DNA from 4 places in the Streptomyces sp. E-08 genome. Region 1 is predicted to be linked to each of the others. Evidence: riboswitches for the same ligand, from Rfam matches in the RefSeq annotation. Region 1 holds a riboswitch; each other region holds the start of a gene.

Region 1 (4,183 bases):
CGCTGGAGCGCGTGGAGTCGATCGCCCGACGGGTCAACGAGCGGTGCCGGTCCTTCGGGGTGGCCCTGAGTGCCTGCACGACCCCCGCCAAGGGCAGCCCGACCTTCGATCTCCCCGCGGGCGAGCTGGAGTTGGGCATCGGGATTCACGGCGAACCGGGCCGGGAGCGGCGGGCCATGATGACCTCCCGCGAGATCGCGGACTTCGCCGTGGACGCCGTCGTCGAGGACCTGCGCCCGTCCGGGCCGGTCATCGCCCTGGTGAACGGGATGGGCGCCACTCCTCTCCTGGAGCTGTACGGCTTCAACGCCGAGGTGCAGCGGGTGCTCGCCGAGCGGCAGGTGCCGGTGGCCCGGACACTGGTCGGGAACTACGTGACGTCGCTCGACATGGCCGGGTGCTCGGTGACCCTGTGCGAGGTCGACGAGGAGCTGTTGCGTCTGTGGGACGCTCCGGTGCAGACGCCCGCGCTGCGCTGGGGCCGGTGAGACGGGATTGGGCATGGGGAGCGACATGACGGAGACCTTCGGCGCCGGGTTCCTGGTGCGCTGGCTGGCCGCGGTGGCCGAGGACGTCGACCGGGAGGCGGACCGGCTCACCGAGCTGGACTCGGCCATCGGCGACGCCGACCACGGGGCCAATCTGCGGCGGGGCTTCGCCGCCGTGACGGAGATCCTGGCGAAGGAGCCGCCGGCGAGCCCGGGCGCGGTGCTCACCGCCGCCGGGCGGCAGCTGATCTCCACGGTCGGCGGCGCCTCGGGGCCGCTGTACGGGACGCTGCTGCGGCGCGCCGGGAAGACCCTGGGCGAGGACGCGCAGGTCACCCGGGTGCGGTTGGCGGAGGCCCTCGGCGCCGGGGTGGCCGCCGTGTCGCAGCTGGGCGGCGCCCAGGTGGGGGACAAGACGATGCTGGACGCGCTCGTGCCCGCCGTCGAAGGGCTCCGGAGTTCGTACGAGGCGGCCCGGACCGCCGCCGACGGCGGCGCCCTCGCGACCGTACCCCTCCAGGCGCGCAAGGGCCGGGCCAGCTATCTCGGGGAGCGGTCGATCGGGCACCAGGATCCGGGGGCGACGTCGTCGGCGCTGCTGTTCGCGGCGCTCGCCGACACCGCGCGCACGGAGGGGGTGCGATGAGCCCCACGCCCGCAGAACCGCCCACAGAACCGCCCGCCGTGCCTCCCGTGGTCCCGCCCGTCGGCATCGTGCTCGTCTCCCACAGCGCGGCGGTCGCGACGGCGGTGGCCGAGCTGGCCCGCGGCCTCGCGGGCGGCGGCGATCTCGCGCCGCTGCTGCCGGCGGGCGGCACTGCGGACGGCGGGCTCGGGACGAGTTCCGAGCTGATCTGCGAGGCGGCGAAGGCCGTCGACCGGGGGGCCGGTGTGGCGCTCCTGGTCGACCTGGGCAGCGCGGTCCTCACCGTGAAGGCGCTGCTCGCCGAGGGCGACGAACTGCCCGAGGCCGCCCGCCTGGTGGACGCGCCGTTCGTCGAGGGCGCGGTCGCCGCGCTGGTCACGGCGAGCGCCGGCGGGGACCTCGAAGCGGTGGTGGCGGCGGCCTCGGAGGCGTACTCCTACCGCAAGGAGTGAGCGCCCGAGCCGTGTGCGGGGAGTGACCGACGGGCCGCGCCGGGTGGCGACCGTGTTGTGATCCAGCAGGTCAACACACTAATGTCGCAGGGCCTTGGTGTACGGGAAACCGGTGCGGTACCGGTGCGGCCCTCGCCACTGTGATCGGGAGGTCCGGCTCCATCCCCGGGGGGAACACCCCGGGGAAGCCACTGGACCGGCGCGGGAGACCGCGACGGTGTGGGAAGGCGGAGTCGGGCCGTATGACCGTCAGCCAGGAGACCGGCCGGGGTGCGTTGTCCATCCACGAGGTGCTGGAGAGGGTCTACCGACCATGCATATAGCCGAGGGGTATCTGCCCCCTGTGCACGCCGCCGCCTGGGGCGTAGCGGCCGCCCCGTTCGTCGCCCACGGGGTGCGCGCGCTGACCCGCGAGGTGCGGTCGAACCCCGAGTCCACCCTGCTGCTCGGCGCGTCCGGCGCCTTCACGTTCGTCCTGTCGGCACTCAAGCTTCCCTCCGTCACCGGGAGTTGCTCCCACCCGACCGGTACGGGTCTGGGTGCGATCCTCTTCCGACCCCCGATCATGGCGGTCCTCGGGACGATCACCCTGCTCTTCCAGGCCCTGCTGCTCGCGCACGGCGGGCTGACCACCCTCGGGGCGAACGCCTTCTCGATGGCGATCGTCGGGCCCTGGGCGGGCTACGGGACGTACCGGCTGCTGCGGCGGTTCGGTACGCCGCTGATGGTGGCCGTCTTCTTCGGCGCGTTCGTCGCCGACCTGTCCACGTACTGCGTCACCAGCGTGCAGCTGGCCCTGGCGTTCCCCGACCCCGGCAGCGGCGTGCCCGGCGCGCTGGCCAAGTTCGGCGGGATCTTCGCCGTGACCCAGATCCCGCTGGCGGTGAGCGAGGGCCTGCTCACGGTGCTCGTGATGCGGCTGCTCACCCAGTCCAGCAAGGGCGAGCTGGTCCGGCTCGGCGTCCTCGGCCGGCCGAAGGCGGAGCGAGGGGAGGAGGTGGCCGCGCGATGAGCCGTAACGCGAAGATCAACACGCTGCTGCTGCTCCTCGTCGCCGCGCTCGCGGTCCTGCCGCTCGCGCTGGGCCTCGGCGACCACAAGGAAGAGCCGTTCGCGGGGTCGGACGCGGAGGCCGAGACCGCGATCACCGAGCTCCAGCCGGACTACAAGCCGTGGTTCAGCCCGCTGTACGAGCCGCCGTCCGGCGAGATCGAGTCGGCGCTCTTCGCCCTCCAGGCGGCACTGGGCGCCGGCGTCCTCGCGTACTACTTCGGCCTCCGGCGCGGCCGCCGCCAGGGCGCGGCCCGCGCGGCGGCGGAGGCCGCCGAGGCGGCGGGGACGGACGGTGCGACGGGGATGGAGAGTGCGACGGGGGAAGGCGGTCCCGTCGGGCAGGGTGACTCCGGTACGGCCGGGAACGGGCCCGTCTCCGGCACGTCGACCAGCGGGGAGGACTCGGCCGACGCGCACGCCGGTACCGGTACCGGTGCCGACTCCGGCGCCCCGCGTACCGGTGCCGGCTCCCGCGCCCCGCGTGCCGGCGCCGGCTCCCGCGCCCCGCGGGCCGGCGCAGCCTCCCGTGCCGCCGGCGCCGGTGCCGCAAGCGGCGGGTCCCGGCCCGTCGTCGGTGAGGCGGGGGTCCCGGGGGCCGACGACGGTTCCGTCCCCTTCGACGGCACGGGCGCGTAGCGCCGATGCTGCCGATCGACGCGGCGGCGCACAGCAGTCGCTGGCGCCGCCGTCATCCCGTGGAGAAGGCGCTCCTCGGCTTCGGACTGACCCTGTGCGCGGTGGGTCTGCCGCCGTGGCCCGGCGCGGTGCTCGTGGCGGCGGCCACGCTCGCGGTGCTGCTCGGCCCGGCCGGTGTGCCGGGCCGTCAGCTGTGGCGGGCGTTCCGCATCCCGCTCGGCTTCTGCGTCACGGGCGCGGTCCCGCTGCTCTTCGAGGTGGGCGGGGCGCGGGGGCTCGTGGCCCTCGCGCCCGACGGTCCCGTGCACGCGGGCGAGTTGCTGCTGCGGACCGCCTCGGCCTCTCTCGGGGTGCTGCTCTTCGCCTTCACGACGCCGGTGTCCGACGTGCTGCCCCGGTTGGTCCGGGCGGGCGTCCCGGCACCGGTGGTGGACGTGGCACTCGTGATGTACCGGATCATCTTCCTGCTGCTCGACGCGCTCACGAAGATCCGGCAGGCCCAGGCGGCCCGGCTCGGGCACACCACCCGGGCCGCGACCTGGCGTTCGCTCGCCGGCCTCGGCGCGACGACGTTCGTACGGGCCTTCGACCGGGCGCAGCGCCTGCAGTCGGGGCTCGCCGGGCGCGGTTACGACGGGACGCTGCGGGTGCTGGTGCCCGCCGTCGCGGTGTCGCGGCGGTTCCTCACGGCGACGGGCCTGCTCCTGGCGGGTCTCGTCGCCCTCACCCTCGTACTGGAAAGGTTCCTTCCGTGACGTCTCCGACCCCCGTCGTGGAGCTGGTGAAGGCGGGTTTCGCCTACGAGGACGGGCCCGCGGTCCTGTCGGGCGTGGACTTCGCGGTGGCGGAGGGACGCGCGATCGCGCTCCTCGGCCGCAACGGCAGCGGCAAGACGACGCTGCTCCGGC
Region 2 (4,183 bases), 3.1 Mb from region 1:
CATGCCTGGATCTCCGCTTCGTGGGCGAGGGCGTTGATCGCGGCGGCCGTCATCGCGCTGCCGCCGCGCCGGCCCCGTACGACCAGGTAGTCGAGGCCGAGGGTGTTCTCGGCCAGGGCGTCCTTGGACTCGGCGGCGCCGATGAAGCCGACGGGGATGCCGAGGACGGCGGCGGGCTTCCCGGCGCCCTTCGCGATCATCTCCAGGAGGTGGAAGAGGGCGGTGGGGGCGTTGCCGATGGCGACGACGGAGCCTTCGAGGCGGTCCCGCCACAGTTCGAGGGCGGCGGCGGAGCGGGTGGTGCCGAGCTCGGCGGCGAGGGCGGGGACGGCCGGGTCGGAGAGCGCGCAGAGCACCTCGTTGTCGGCGGGCAGCCGCTTGCGGGTGACGCCGCTGGCGACCATCTGGGCGTCGCAGAGGATCGGCGCGCCCGCGCGGAGGGCCTCGCGGGCGTTCGCGACGACCCGCGGGGAGTACGCGATGTCCTGCACGAGGTCGGTCATGCCGCAGGCGTGGATCATCCGGACCGCCACCTGGGCGACGTCGGCGGGCAGGTCCGCGAGGTCCGCCTCGGCGCGGATCGTGGCAAAGGACCGGCGGTAGATCTCCGTCCCGTCCTTCTCGTAGTCGAACATCCTGGTGCTCTCGCTCATCTCGTCGTGCGGGCCTTGGTCACTGCTTCGGGCAGGGCGGTACGGGGGGTGGGGACGCCGTCCACCAGGTAGCTGTCGTCGCCGGTGGCGAGGACGTCGACCCAGGTGCCGCGCGGGTGGCCGCAGCGGCGCTCGCACCCGGAGTAGTGGACGGGCAGGCCTCCGTGGCGGACCAGGCCGGCGTCCGTCCGGACGTCGGCGAGGGACTTGGCGCAGCCAGGGCGTCCGGTGCAGGCGCTGACCCCGACGGAAGGCAGGCCGGGCCGGGTGACCAGGCCGTACGGTTCCAGGGCGGGGAGCCTGGCGGGGTCGGTCACCACGACCGCGCCGCGCCAGGGCGTGAGCCGGACCTCGGCGGCGGGCAGCAGGGCCCGCAGCTGGGTGGCGGTCAGCCGGCCGAGCGGGGCGAGGACGTGCAGGGCGCGGTCGCCGAGCGGCCCGGGCGCGGGCGGCGGGGACACGGGGAGCGGCGGTACGGGTACGGGCTCCGCCGTGATCCCGGCCCTCGCGAGCGCCCCGGCCCAGTCGGGTACGTGCGCGTCGGGCAGCTCGTGCGGGCGCCAGGCCCCGTTGCCCGCGGCCTCGGCCGCGTCGAGGAACGCGAGGGCGGCGGCGAGGGCGGCCCGGACGGCGTCGGCGGCGGCGAGGAGGAAGGCCCGGGAGCCGAGGAGCAGCCGGACGGATCCGTCCCGTCCTGCGATCAAGCTCACATCGCCGCCGAGCCCGGCGACGTCTCCGCGCCCGTCGTCCAGGACGAACAGGAACCGTCCGGAAAGGGACGCCGCCCGGGGTTCGGCGCACAGGGCGGTGTCCAGGGCGCGGGCCCACAACTGCACGTCCGAGTGGCCGAGTCCGTCGAGTCCCGCGCCGGGCGAGGCCACGATGTTGCGGACGCGCTCGTGGGTGGGGGAGGGCAGCAGGCCCGCCCCGGCCAGGAGGGAGGCGAGCCGCGCCCCGCAGTCCTCGGCGAGGCCGCGCAGCTCCGCGTTGCCGCGTGAGGTGATGCTGATCCGCCCGTCGCCGAGGGTCTCGGCCGCGTGCGCCAGAACCTCGGCCTGACGAGCCGTCAGGCGCCCTGCGGGCAGGCGCAGTCGGGCCAGGCGTCCGTCGTCGGCGGGGTGCAGGCGCAGCGCCCCGGGGCAGGCGTCGCCACGGTCCCGTACGCGAGGTTCGCCCGGTTCGGACGCCGGGGGTGGGGTGGGCGGCATGGCGGCGAGCATACCCACGGGGAACCGCCCGACCACCGGGTGTGATCCGGTCGACCCCGCCGCTCCCTGGGGCCCGCCCACGCCACGATCTAGGATGCAGATCGGCATGGGGTCCCAGGACCCCGGGGAGGAAGCCCGGTGAGAATCCGGCGCGGTCCCGCCACTGTGAGCCCGCACCCGCGGGTGAGTCAGGAACTCCCGCCGTCCATCTGACCACCCGGGGCGCGGACAACCCCGAGGAAGGCCTGAGCTCGCCATGCTCCTGCTGCTGTCGCACTCCGACACCGACCTGCTCAGCGCCCGCGCGGCGAACGCCGCCCAGGCCGAGGGAGCGGTCGAGTACCGCTTCGCCAACCCCTCGCGCCTCCCCCTGGCCGACCTCCCCGCCCTGCTCGACGGCGTCGACCTCGTCGTCGTCCGCCTCCTCGGCGGGATCCGCTCCTGGCAGGAGGGCCTGGACACGGTCCTCGCCACCGGGAAGCCGGTCGTCGTGCTCAGCGGCGAACAGGCCCCCGACGCCCAGCTGATGGGGTCCTCCACCGTGCCCGTCGGCGTCGCCACCGAGGCGCACGCCTATCTGGCGCACGGCGGCCCGGCCAACCTGGAGCAGCTGGCCCGCTTCCTCTCCGACACCGTGCTGCTCACCGGCCACGGCTTCGAGTCCCCGGCCGCCGCCCCCACCTGGGGCCCGCTCGACCGGGTCGCGAGGAACGAGACCGGCCCGACGATCGCCGTGCTCTACTACCGCGCCCACCACATGAGCGGGAACACCGCCTTCGTCGACGCCCTGTGCGGGGCGATCGAGGACGCCGGCGCGCGGGCCCTCCCGCTGTACGTGGCGTCCCTGCGGGCCCCCGAGGCGGAGCTCGTCGAGACGCTGCGCACGGCCGACGCGATCGTCACGACCGTCCTCGCGGCCGGCGGCACCAAGCCCGCCGAGGCGCAGGCCGGCGGCGACGAGGAGGCCTGGGACGCGGGCGCGCTCGCCGCGCTCGACGTGCCGATCCTCCAGGCGCTCTGCCTGACCGGCTCGCGGTCGGCGTGGGAGGAGAACGACGAGGGCCTGTCCCCGCTGGACGCCGCGAGCCAGGTCGCCGTGCCCGAGTTCGACGGCCGCCTCATCACCGTCCCGTTCTCCTTCAAGGAGATCGACGCCGACGGTCTGCCCGCGTACGTCGCCGACGCCGAGCGCGCGGCCCGCGTCGCCGGGATCGCCGTGCGGCACGCCCGGCTCCGCCACATCCCGAACGCCGAGAAGCGGCTGGCGCTCGTCCTCTCCGCGTACCCGACGAAGCACTCCCGCATCGGCAACGCGGTCGGTCTCGACACCCCCGCCTCCGCCGTCTCCCTGCTCCGCCGCCTCATCGAGGAGGGCTACGACTTCGGCCCCGAGGCGGACCTCCCCGGTCTGGTCTCCGGCGACGGCGACGAGCTGATCTACGCCCTCATCGAGGCCGGCGGCCACGACCAGGACTGGCTGACCGAGGAGCAGCTCGCGAAGAACCCGGTCCGCATCCCGGCCGCCGACTACAAGCGCTGGTACGCGACGCTGCCCGCCGAGCTCCGCGAGCAGGTCGAGGAGCACTGGGGCCCGGCGCCCGGCGAGATGTTCCTCGACCGGTCCCGCAACCCGGAGGGCGACATCGTCCTCGCCGCCCTGCGGCGCGGGAACCTGCTGGTCCTCATCCAGCCGCCGCGCGGCTTCGGCGAGAACCCGATCGCGATCTACCACGACCCCGATCTCCCGCCGTCCCACCACTACCTGGCCGCCTACCGCTGGATCGCCGCCCGCGCCGAGGACGGCGGCTTCGGCGCCGACGCCATGGTCCACCTGGGCAAGCACGGCAACCTGGAGTGGCTGCCCGGCAAGAACGCCGGCCTGTCCGCCGCCTGCGGCCCCGACGCGGCCCTCGGCGACATCCCGCTGATCTACCCGTTCCTCGTCAACGACCCGGGCGAGGGCACCCAGGCCAAGCGCCGCGTGCACGCGACCCTCGTCGACCACCTGGTGCCGCCGATGGCCCGCGCCGACTCGTACGGCGACATCGCGCGCCTGGAGCAGCTGCTCGACGAGTACGCGCAGATCTCCTCCATGGACCCGGCGAAGCTGCCCGCGATCCGCGCCCAGATCTGGACCCTGATCCAGGCCGCCAAGCTCGACCACGACCTCGGTCTGGAGGAGCGCCCGGAGGACGACGGCTTCGACGACTTCCTGCTGCACGTCGACGGCTGGCTGTGCGAGGTCAAGGACGCCCAGATCCGCGACGGACTGCACGTCCTCGGCGGCGCCCCGGAGGGCGAGGCCCGGGTCAACCTGGTCCT
Region 3 (4,183 bases), 4.6 Mb from region 1:
CGGTCCAGGTGTTCTTGATGGCGTCCCGGTAGCGCTCGTAGAAGTCCGGGTAGCGCATGGGACGGAGCGTGAGCTCGAAGCCCGGGTCCAGGAGGTTCTTCTTCTCGGTGGAGCTCATTACTGGCAGGCCTCGCAGGACTCGGGGTTCTCAAGGGAGCAGGCGAGCGCGTCGGCGTCGGGGGCCGCCTGCTGGACGGGGATCGGGGCGGCGGCCTGCGCCGCGCGGGCGATCCGGGTCGCCGGACGGGAGCGCAGGTAGTACGTCGTCTTCAGGCCCTGCTTCCAGGCATACGCGTACATCGACGACAGCTTGCCGATCGTCGGCGTCTCGAGGAACAGGTTCAGCGACTGCGACTGGTCCAGGAAGGGGGTGCGGGCCGCGGCCATGTCGATGAGGCCGCGCTGCGGGATCTCCCAGGCCGTGCGGTACAGCTCGCGGACCTCGGCCGGAATCCAGGTGAAGCCGGCCACCGAGCCGCTGGCGTCGCGCAGCGCCTCACGGGTCTGGGCGTCCCAGACGCCGAGCCGCTTCAGCTCGTCGACGAGGTACGAGTTGACCTGGAGGAACTCGCCGGACAGCGTCTCGCGCTTGAACAGGTTGGAGACCTGCGGCTCGATGCACTCGTAGACGCCCGCGATGGAGGCGATGGTCGCCGTGGGGGCGATGGCGAGGAGGAGGCTGTTGCGCATGCCGGTGGAGGCGATCCGCTCGCGCAGGGCGGCCCAGCGCTCCGGCCAGTTCAGCTCGACGTCGTAGTGGTCGGGGTGCAGGACACCCTGGGCGGTACGGGTCTCGGCCCAGGCCGGCAGCGGGCCGTTGCGCTCGGCGAGGTCGGCGGACGCCTCGTACGCGGCGAGCATGATCCGCTCGGCGATGCGGGTGGACAGGGCGCGCGCCTCGGCCGAGTCGAACGGCAGCTTCAGCTGGAAGAAGACGTCCTGGAGGCCCATCGCGCCCAGGCCGACCGGGCGCCACTTGGAGTTGGAGCGGCCGGCCTGCTCGGTCGGGTAGAAGTTGATGTCGACGACCCGGTCGAGGAAGGTGACGGCCGTGCGGACGGTCGCGTCGAGCCGCTCCCAGTCGAGGTCCGAACCGACCACGAAGGCACCCAGGTTGACCGAGCCGAGGTTGCACACCGCGGTCTCGTCGTCGTTGGTGACCTCGATGATCTCGGTGCACAGGTTCGAGGAGTGCACCACGCGGCCGGGCAGCGCGGTCTGGTTGGCCGTGCGGTTCGAGGCGTCCTTGAACGTCATCCAGCCGTTGCCGGTCTGCGCCAGGGTCCGCATCATCCGGCCGTACAGGTCGCGGGCCGGCATCGTCTTGCGGGCGAGGCCCGCCTCCTCGGCCTTGAGGTAGGCGGCGTCGAACTCCTCGCCGTACAGGTCGACGAGCTCGGGCACGTCCGACGGGGAGAACAGCGACCAGTCGGCGTCGGCGTTGACCCGGCGCATGAACTCGTCCGGGATCCAGTGCGCCAGGTTCAGGTTGTGCGTACGGCGCTGGTCCTCGCCCGTGTTGTCGCGGAGCTCCAGGAACTCCTCGATGTCCGCGTGCCAGGTCTCCAGGTAGACCGCGGCGGCGCCCTTGCGGCGGCCGCCCTGGTTCACGGCGGCGACGGAGGCGTCCAGGGTCTTCAGGAACGGCACGATGCCGTTGGAGTGCCCGTTGGTGCCGCGGATCAGGGAACCGCGGGCGCGGATGCGGGAGTACGAGAGGCCGATGCCGCCGGCGTGCTTCGAGAGGCGCGCGACCTGGTGGTAGCGGTCGTAGATGGAGTCCAGCTCGTCCTGCGGGGAGTCCAGCAGGTAGCAGGAGGACATCTGCGGGTGGCGGGTGCCGGAGTTGAAGAGCGTGGGGGAGGAGGGGAGGTAGTCCAGGCGGCTCATCAGGCCGTAGAGGGACGCCACCTCGTCCAGGGCGCGGACGCTGTTGTCCTCGGCCAGGCCGCAGGCCACGCGCAGCATGAAGTGCTGCGGGGTCTCGACCACCTTGCGGGTGATCGGGTGGCGCAGCAGGTAGCGCGAGTAGAGGGTGCGCAGGCCGAAGTAGCCGAAGCGGTCGTCGCCGGCCGGGTCGATCGTGGCGTCGAGGCGCTCGGCGTGCAGGGCGGCGAACTCGGCGGTGCGGTCGGCGATGAGGCCCTCGCGGTGACCGACGGCGACCGAGGCCGAGAAGGAGACGGCGCCCTGGCCGGCCGCCTCGTCGGCGATGGTGAGGGTGAGGAGCCGGGCGGCGAGCCGGGAGTACGCGGGGTCCTCGGCGATCAGGCCGGCGGCGGCCTCGGTGGCCAGCTCGCGCAGCTCCGCCTCGTCCGACAGGGCGCTGCGGCCGCGGAGCGCGGCGGCGGCGACCTTGCCGGGGTCGGTGTCCGGGAGGTCGGCGGTGAGATCGGTCAGGGTCCGCAGGAGTACGGTCCCGGGGCCGTCGTTCTCGATCGCTGCGGCCGGATCGGCGGGCGCGATGGTCACGTGGGGGCTCTCCCTCGCTCGGCTCGGGGCCAGGGCGGGGGGCGGGCAGGCGGGCACCCTTACGCGCGGGCGCGCCGCGTCCACCGGCCCACTCCGCGAGGCCCGGACGTCTGTGGCACCCGGAACGGACGGACCGGGCGCGCTGCCGGCAGGTCCTCGGACTCACTCCGTACGAATCCGCACGTAGCACACCGTTGCGGGACAGTTCCGGATTCGCGCCGGATTCCCCTGCGTCGACAGCGAGCACGAGCATACATGTGGGGGGCGCCCCTTCGAGCACCCCCCACATGTTGTGTCGGTCCCGGGGTTACAGTTCCAGGGCGTACGTCCGCAGCGGGTGTTCGGGGATCGGGTTCCAGTCCCGCTCGGGGGTGCGGACGAAGCCCATCCGCTCGTAGATCCGGTGCGCCGAGACCATCTTCGCGTCCGTGGAGAGGACGAGCCGCGCGCAGTCGGGGAGGGCCCGCGCCCGGTCCACGCAGGCGCGTACGAGCGCTTCTCCGACGCCCCTGCCGCGGGCTGCCGGCGCGACCACGAGCATCCGGAACTCGGCCTCGCCGGGCACGGCGATGTCGGCCCAGGTGGTGCCGCCGGCGGCGAAGGTCACCCCTCCGATGATCCCGTCCTCGGCGTCGGCGGCGACGAGCACCTCGCTCTCGCGCGCCCGCCGGGCCGTGTCGCGGAGCACGTCCAGATAGAAGTCGTCCTCGCCGTGCAACAGCAGCCCGTCGTTCAGATAGGTCAGCCCGGTGAGGTCACCGAGCTCCTCGTACTCCTCGGGCCGTACCGCCCTGATCGTGAAGTCCATGCCCGCCAGTCTGCCGCGCGGTCACGCGAAGGGGCCCGGGATTTCCCGGGCCCCTTCGTCTGCGCGTCCGTGGATCAGTGCGTCGGGGTGCCGACCTTCGGGACCTCGGTGCGGACGCCGGCGTCGCCCGCGTCCGCCGTGTAGTCCTCCGGGGAGGTCTCGTCGACGCCCTCGGGGGCCTTGACGGCCTTGAGGACGAAGGTCAGGACGACCGTGACGACGACGTTGAGCGTGAAGGCGGTGAGGCCGATGTAGCCGATCTCGCCGATGCCCGGGATCTCGGCGGCCGAGCCGCCGAAGTGCTTCTGGGTCGGGCTGGCGACGCCGTACGCGGCGGCCGTGCCGTAGATCATGCCGACGGCCCAGCCGGCGAGCAGCGCCCAGCGGTGGAACCAGCGGGTGAAGAGACCGCCGACGAGCGCCGGGAAGGTCTGCAGGATCCAGATGCCGCCGAGCAGCTGGAAGTTGATCGCGACCGTCTTGTCCATGGTGAGGACGAAGACGAGCGCGCCGACCTTCACCAGGAGCGAGACCAGCTTGGAGACCTTGGTCTCCTGGGCCGGGGTGGCGTCCGGTTTGATGAAGTCCTTGTAGATGTTGCGGGTGAAGAGGTTGGCCGCGGCGATCGACATGATCGCGGCCGGGACGAGCGCGCCGATGCCGATGGCGGCGAACGCGACGCCCGCGAACCAGTCCGGGAACATGGTCTCGAAGAGCTGCGGGATGGCGAGCTGGCCGTTCGTGACCTTGATGCCGGCGGCGATCGCCATGAAGCCGAGCAGCGCGAGCAGGCCCAGCATGAGCGAGTAGAGCGGCAGGATCGTGGTGTTGCGGCGGATGACCTCACGGCTGCGGGACGACAGGGTCGCCGTGATGGAGTGCGGGTACATGAAGAGCGCGAGC
Region 4 (4,183 bases), 1.0 Mb from region 1:
CTGGGCGAGCCCGAGGGCGCTGATCGGGGTGCCCCGGTGCAGCTGGGGGGTGAGCCGGACGCGGGCGCCGGGCCCGAGGACGCCGAGCTCGACCCGCTCCAGGCGGCGGACGACGGTGTCGGCGGTGTGCGGGACCCGGTCGAGTACGGGGCCGAGGACGGCGTGCAGGCCGTGGGCCTCCATCCCGTACGTGCCGGGGCGCAGCGACGCGAGGCTGCGGGTGAGGGTGATGCGTTCGGGCCCCGTGGCGTGCACGGTGAGCCGGGGGTCTCCGGGGAGTGGTCGTCCGGACGGCACCTTGAGGGCGACGTCGCTGGCGTACCGGCCGGCCGCGATCGCGGCCGCGCCGACACCTATCAGAGTGGTGACGGCCGCTGCCGTCGCTGTAGCCGGGCGCACGCTCCCAGTGTCGGCAGGGCGGGGTGGGGCTGCCACCGGACGGACCCGGACGGCCCTGGACCGGCCCCGCGCTCCCCGGGCCCGGCCCGGGGAGGGGCGAAGCGGAGGGATCGCCCGGCGGAGTGACATGGGTCTCCTCCTGGCGGTCCCCCGGCCGGATGGTTCTGTCCAGGGAGCGGAACCGGGTGACGGGGGAGGAAGCGGGGCAGGTCGTACGTGCCCCGTACGGGCCCGGATTACCCATGGTTGCCGGGTGACCGCATCGTGGACAACCGGGCACCCGGGGGCCACAAGCGGAACCTCTTGACACCGGATAGGGACACCACGCCGCCCGCCCCAGTTCATCTTCCGTTCACCCAGGTTGCTTACGTTCGACGAGCCACTGACGTCAAACGATTGCCTGGGTAAATGGAACACATCACGCTGCTGCTCGCCATTGTGGTCGTGACAGCTCTCGTGTTCGATTTCACGAACGGTTTCCACGACACCGCCAACGCGATGGCCACGACCATCTCGACCGGTGCTCTCAAGCCCAAGACGGCGGTGGCCATGTCCGCCGTGCTGAACCTCGTCGGCGCGTTCCTGTCCGTGGAGGTCGCCAAGACGATCTCCGGCGGGATCATCAACGAAGAGGGCATTCGTACAGAAGTGATCTTCGCGGCGCTCGTGGGCGCCATCCTGTGGAATCTGCTGACCTGGCTCCTCGGCCTGCCGTCCAGCTCGTCCCACGCCCTCTTCGGCGGTCTCATCGGCGCCGCGGTCATGTCGGCCGGCTGGTCCGCCGTGAACGCCCCGACCATCGTCACCAAGGTCCTCATCCCGGCCGTCGCCGCGCCCATCGTCGCCGGCCTCGCCGCGATGCTGGCCACGCGCCTGACGTACAAGATCGGCGCGAAGACCGACGAGAAGCGCACCGCCAAGGGCTACCGCGTCGGCCAGATCGCCTCCGCCGGTCTCGTCTCCCTCGCCCACGGCACCAACGACGCCCAGAAGACGATGGGCATCATCACCCTCGCCCTGGTCACGCAGGGCGTCGTCGCCCCCGGTTCGAACCCGCCCCTGTGGGTCATCGTCTCCGCCGGTGTGGCCATCGCGCTCGGCACCTACCTCGGCGGCTGGCGCATCATCCGCACCATGGGCAAGGGCCTCACCGACCTCCGGCCGCAGCAGGGCTTCGCCGCCCAGACCAGCGCCGCCACGGTCATCCTCGCCTCCTCGCACCTCGGCTTCTCCCTCTCGACCACCCAGTCCTGCTCGGGTGCCGTGATGGGTGCCGGTCTCGGCCGCAAGGGCGGTGTCGTCCGCTGGTCGACCGCGACCCGGATGTTCGTCGCCTGGGGCCTGACGCTGCCCGCCGCCGGCCTCGTCGGCGCCGGTGCCGAGTTCCTCACCAAGCAGGGCCCCTGGGGCATCGTCGCCGTCGCGGTCCTCCTGGTCTCCGGCTCGGCCGTGATCTGGTCGCTGTCCCGCCGCAAGCCGGTCGACCGGCACAACGTCACGGCCGACGACCTGGACGGCGACGCCGAGCCCGCGGGCGTCGTGACCACCGCGATCGCGGCCGTCACCCCGCCGCCGGCCGGCTCCGTCGCCGCCGTCGCGGACGAGGACCTGAAGACCACCATCCCCGCGCCGGTCCCCACGGACCCGGCCGCTCCCCCGGCCCCCGCCGCCGCGGTCTAAGGAACTGGAACCAAGCATGAAGATCGACTGGGCAGCTCTCGGCTCCGTCTTCGGAGTCAGCCTCGTGACGACCGTCGCGCTCGTGGGCCTCTTCACCCTCGGTGTCATCGGCCTCTCCAAGCAGGAGCAGGCCGCCGCCCAGGGAGGCTCCGCCGCCCTGGCCCGCACCGGCGCCTACGCCTGCTTCGCCCTGTGCCTGGCGGCCGTGGCGTACGGCATCTACCTGATCGTCGCCTGACGCGTCGAGCGTGACCGGCGGGGCGGTCCGCACCTTCGGTGTGCGGACCGCCCCGCCGTCGTGTTTGTGGTGCTTCGCACAGTGACGCGGTGCAGGTCAAGGGTGAGTTGACGGCTGTTCTCGGGCCGTGGTGGACTGCCGAGGCCATTACGGCGGCAGTAGAGGAAGTCCGGTGCGAATCCGGCGCGGTCCCGCCACTGTGACCGGATCCGAAGGGTCCGGGAGTCAGGAACTCTCGCCGCCGGTCACGTCGATCCAGGGCGCGGACCCTGAGTGAGGACACAGCGCCATGCCCGGCCGCAGCCCCGGACCCTCCAGAACCAGCCGCCTTTCCCCGGACGGATTCGCGTACGGCGCGGCCGCCGGTCTCGCCGTCGACCTGCTCGTCGGCGACCCCCGCCGCGGCCATCCCGTCGCCGCGTTCGGCCGGGCCGCGGCCCGGGTCGAGGACGCCCTGTGGCGCGACCACCGCGGGTGGGGCGCCCTGCACACCGCCGTCTGCGCCGGCGCCACCGTCGCGGCCGGCGCCCTCGCCGCCCGTGCGGTACGGGGCAGCCGTGCCGGATCCGCCGCGCTCACCGCCGCCGCCGTCTGGTCCGTCGTCGGCGGTACGACCCTGGGGCGCGAGGCCCGCGCGATCGGGGGCGCCCTCGCCGCCGGGGACCTGGAGGTCGCCCGCGAGCGGCTGCCGCACCTGTGCGGGCGCGACCCGCAGTCCCTCGACGGTCCCGCGATGGCCCGCGCGGTCGTGGAGTCCGTCGCCGAGAACACCTCCGACGCGGTCGTGGGCGCCCTCTTCTGGGGAGCGGTCGCGGGCGTGCCGGGCCTGGTCGGCTTCCGCGCCGTCAACACCCTCGACGCGATGGTCGGCCACAAGTCCCCCCGGTACCGCAGGTACGGCTGGGCCTCGGCCCGCCTCGACGACGTGGCCGGCTGGCCCGGCGCCCGGCTGACCGCGGTCCTCGCGACCGTCGCCGGCGGGAACCCGCGCGGGGCCGTACGGGCCTGGCGGGCGGACGCCGCGAAGCACCCGAGCCCCAACGCGGGCCCCGTCGAGGCCTCCTTCGCGGGCGCCCTCGGCGTGCGGCTCGGCGGGACCCTCTCGTACGCCGGACGGGTCGAGCACCGGCCCGTCCTCAACGGGGAGGGGCGGCCCGTCGAGGTCGCCGACATCGACCGCGCGGTCCGGCTCTCCCGCCGGGTCACCGGACTGACCCTGGCCGCCTGCGTGGGCGGCCGCATGATCGCGAGCGCGCTGAAGCGGAGGAACGCATGAGGGGTGGGGGGCTGCTCGTCGCCGGGACCACGTCCGACGCGGGCAAGAGCGTCGTCACGGCCGGAATCTGCCGCTGGCTGGTCCGGCAGGGCGTCAAGGTCGCGCCGTTCAAGGGCCAGAACATGTCCCTGAACTCCTTCGTCACCCGGGAGGGCGCCGAGATCGGCCGGGCCCAGGCCATGCAGGCCCAGGCCGCGCGGGTGGAGCCGACCGCCCTGATGAACCCGGTGCTGCTCAAGCCCGGCAGCGACCGCTCCAGCCAGGTCGTCCTCATGGGCAGGCCGGTCGGCGAACTGAGCGCCCGCGGCTACCACGGCGGCCGGCAGAAGGAACTCTTCGAGCCGGTCCTCGCGTGCCTGGAGGAACTCCGGGGCACGTATGACGCCGTGATCTGCGAGGGGGCGGGCAGTCCGGCCGAGATCAACCTGCGGCGCACGGACATCGTGAACATGGGCATCGCGCGGGCCGCGAAGCTGCCCGTGGTCGTCGTCGGGGACATCGACCGGGGCGGGGTCTTCGCCCAGTTCTTCGGGACGACGGCGCTGCTCTCTCCCGAGGACCAGGCGCTCGTGGCCGGATACCTGGTCAAC

What was found. A riboswitch is a leader RNA that binds a small molecule or an ion and turns the genes downstream of it on or off. The one in region 1 is predicted to bind cobalamin.
Region 2: linked by a shared signal. The riboswitch ahead of cobN (cobaltochelatase subunit CobN) and the one ahead of ACN9MM_RS05020 (energy-coupling factor ABC transporter permease) in region 1 are both predicted to bind cobalamin.
Region 3: linked by a shared signal. The riboswitch ahead of ACN9MM_RS26095 (ribonucleoside-diphosphate reductase subunit alpha) and the one ahead of ACN9MM_RS05020 (energy-coupling factor ABC transporter permease) in region 1 are both predicted to bind cobalamin.
Region 4: linked by a shared signal. The riboswitch ahead of ACN9MM_RS09710 (cobalamin biosynthesis protein) and the one ahead of ACN9MM_RS05020 (energy-coupling factor ABC transporter permease) in region 1 are both predicted to bind cobalamin.

What each region holds. Positions count from the first base shown of each region.
Region 1 covers NZ_CP183971.1:1,068,097-1,072,279, forward strand. Annotated here, with positions in the region: gene dhaK (dihydroxyacetone kinase subunit DhaK) at 1-488, shown strand, start outside; gene dhaL (dihydroxyacetone kinase subunit DhaL) at 514-1,134, shown strand; gene ACN9MM_RS05015 (PTS-dependent dihydroxyacetone kinase phosphotransferase subunit DhaM) at 1,131-1,586, shown strand; cobalamin riboswitch at 1,665-1,870, shown strand; gene ACN9MM_RS05020 (energy-coupling factor ABC transporter permease) at 1,900-2,598, shown strand; gene ACN9MM_RS05025 (energy-coupling factor ABC transporter substrate-binding protein) at 2,595-3,275, shown strand; gene cbiQ (cobalt ECF transporter T component CbiQ) at 3,281-4,030, shown strand; gene ACN9MM_RS05035 (ATP-binding cassette domain-containing protein) at 4,027-4,183, shown strand, end outside.
Region 2 covers NZ_CP183971.1:4,139,512-4,143,694, reverse strand. Annotated here, with positions in the region: gene ACN9MM_RS18960 (precorrin-8X methylmutase) at 1-653, opposite strand, end outside; gene ACN9MM_RS18965 (precorrin-2 C(20)-methyltransferase) at 1-3, opposite strand, end outside; gene ACN9MM_RS18955 (cobalamin biosynthesis protein CobG) at 650-1,873, opposite strand; cobalamin riboswitch at 1,947-2,078, shown strand; gene cobN (cobaltochelatase subunit CobN) at 2,118-4,183, shown strand, end outside.
Region 3 covers NZ_CP183971.1:5,619,516-5,623,698, forward strand. Annotated here, with positions in the region: gene ACN9MM_RS26090 (ribonucleotide-diphosphate reductase subunit beta) at 1-118, opposite strand, end outside; gene ACN9MM_RS26095 (ribonucleoside-diphosphate reductase subunit alpha) at 118-2,472, opposite strand; cobalamin riboswitch at 2,603-2,725, opposite strand; gene ACN9MM_RS26100 (GNAT family N-acetyltransferase) at 2,780-3,280, opposite strand; gene mctP (monocarboxylate uptake permease MctP) at 3,355-4,183, opposite strand, start outside.
Region 4 covers NZ_CP183971.1:2,115,378-2,119,560, forward strand. Annotated here, with positions in the region: gene ACN9MM_RS09695 (alpha/beta hydrolase) at 1-399, opposite strand, end outside; gene ACN9MM_RS09700 (anion permease) at 808-2,079, shown strand; gene ACN9MM_RS09705 (hypothetical protein) at 2,096-2,317, shown strand; cobalamin riboswitch at 2,432-2,571, shown strand; gene ACN9MM_RS09710 (cobalamin biosynthesis protein) at 2,607-3,593, shown strand; gene ACN9MM_RS09715 (cobyric acid synthase) at 3,590-4,183, shown strand, end outside.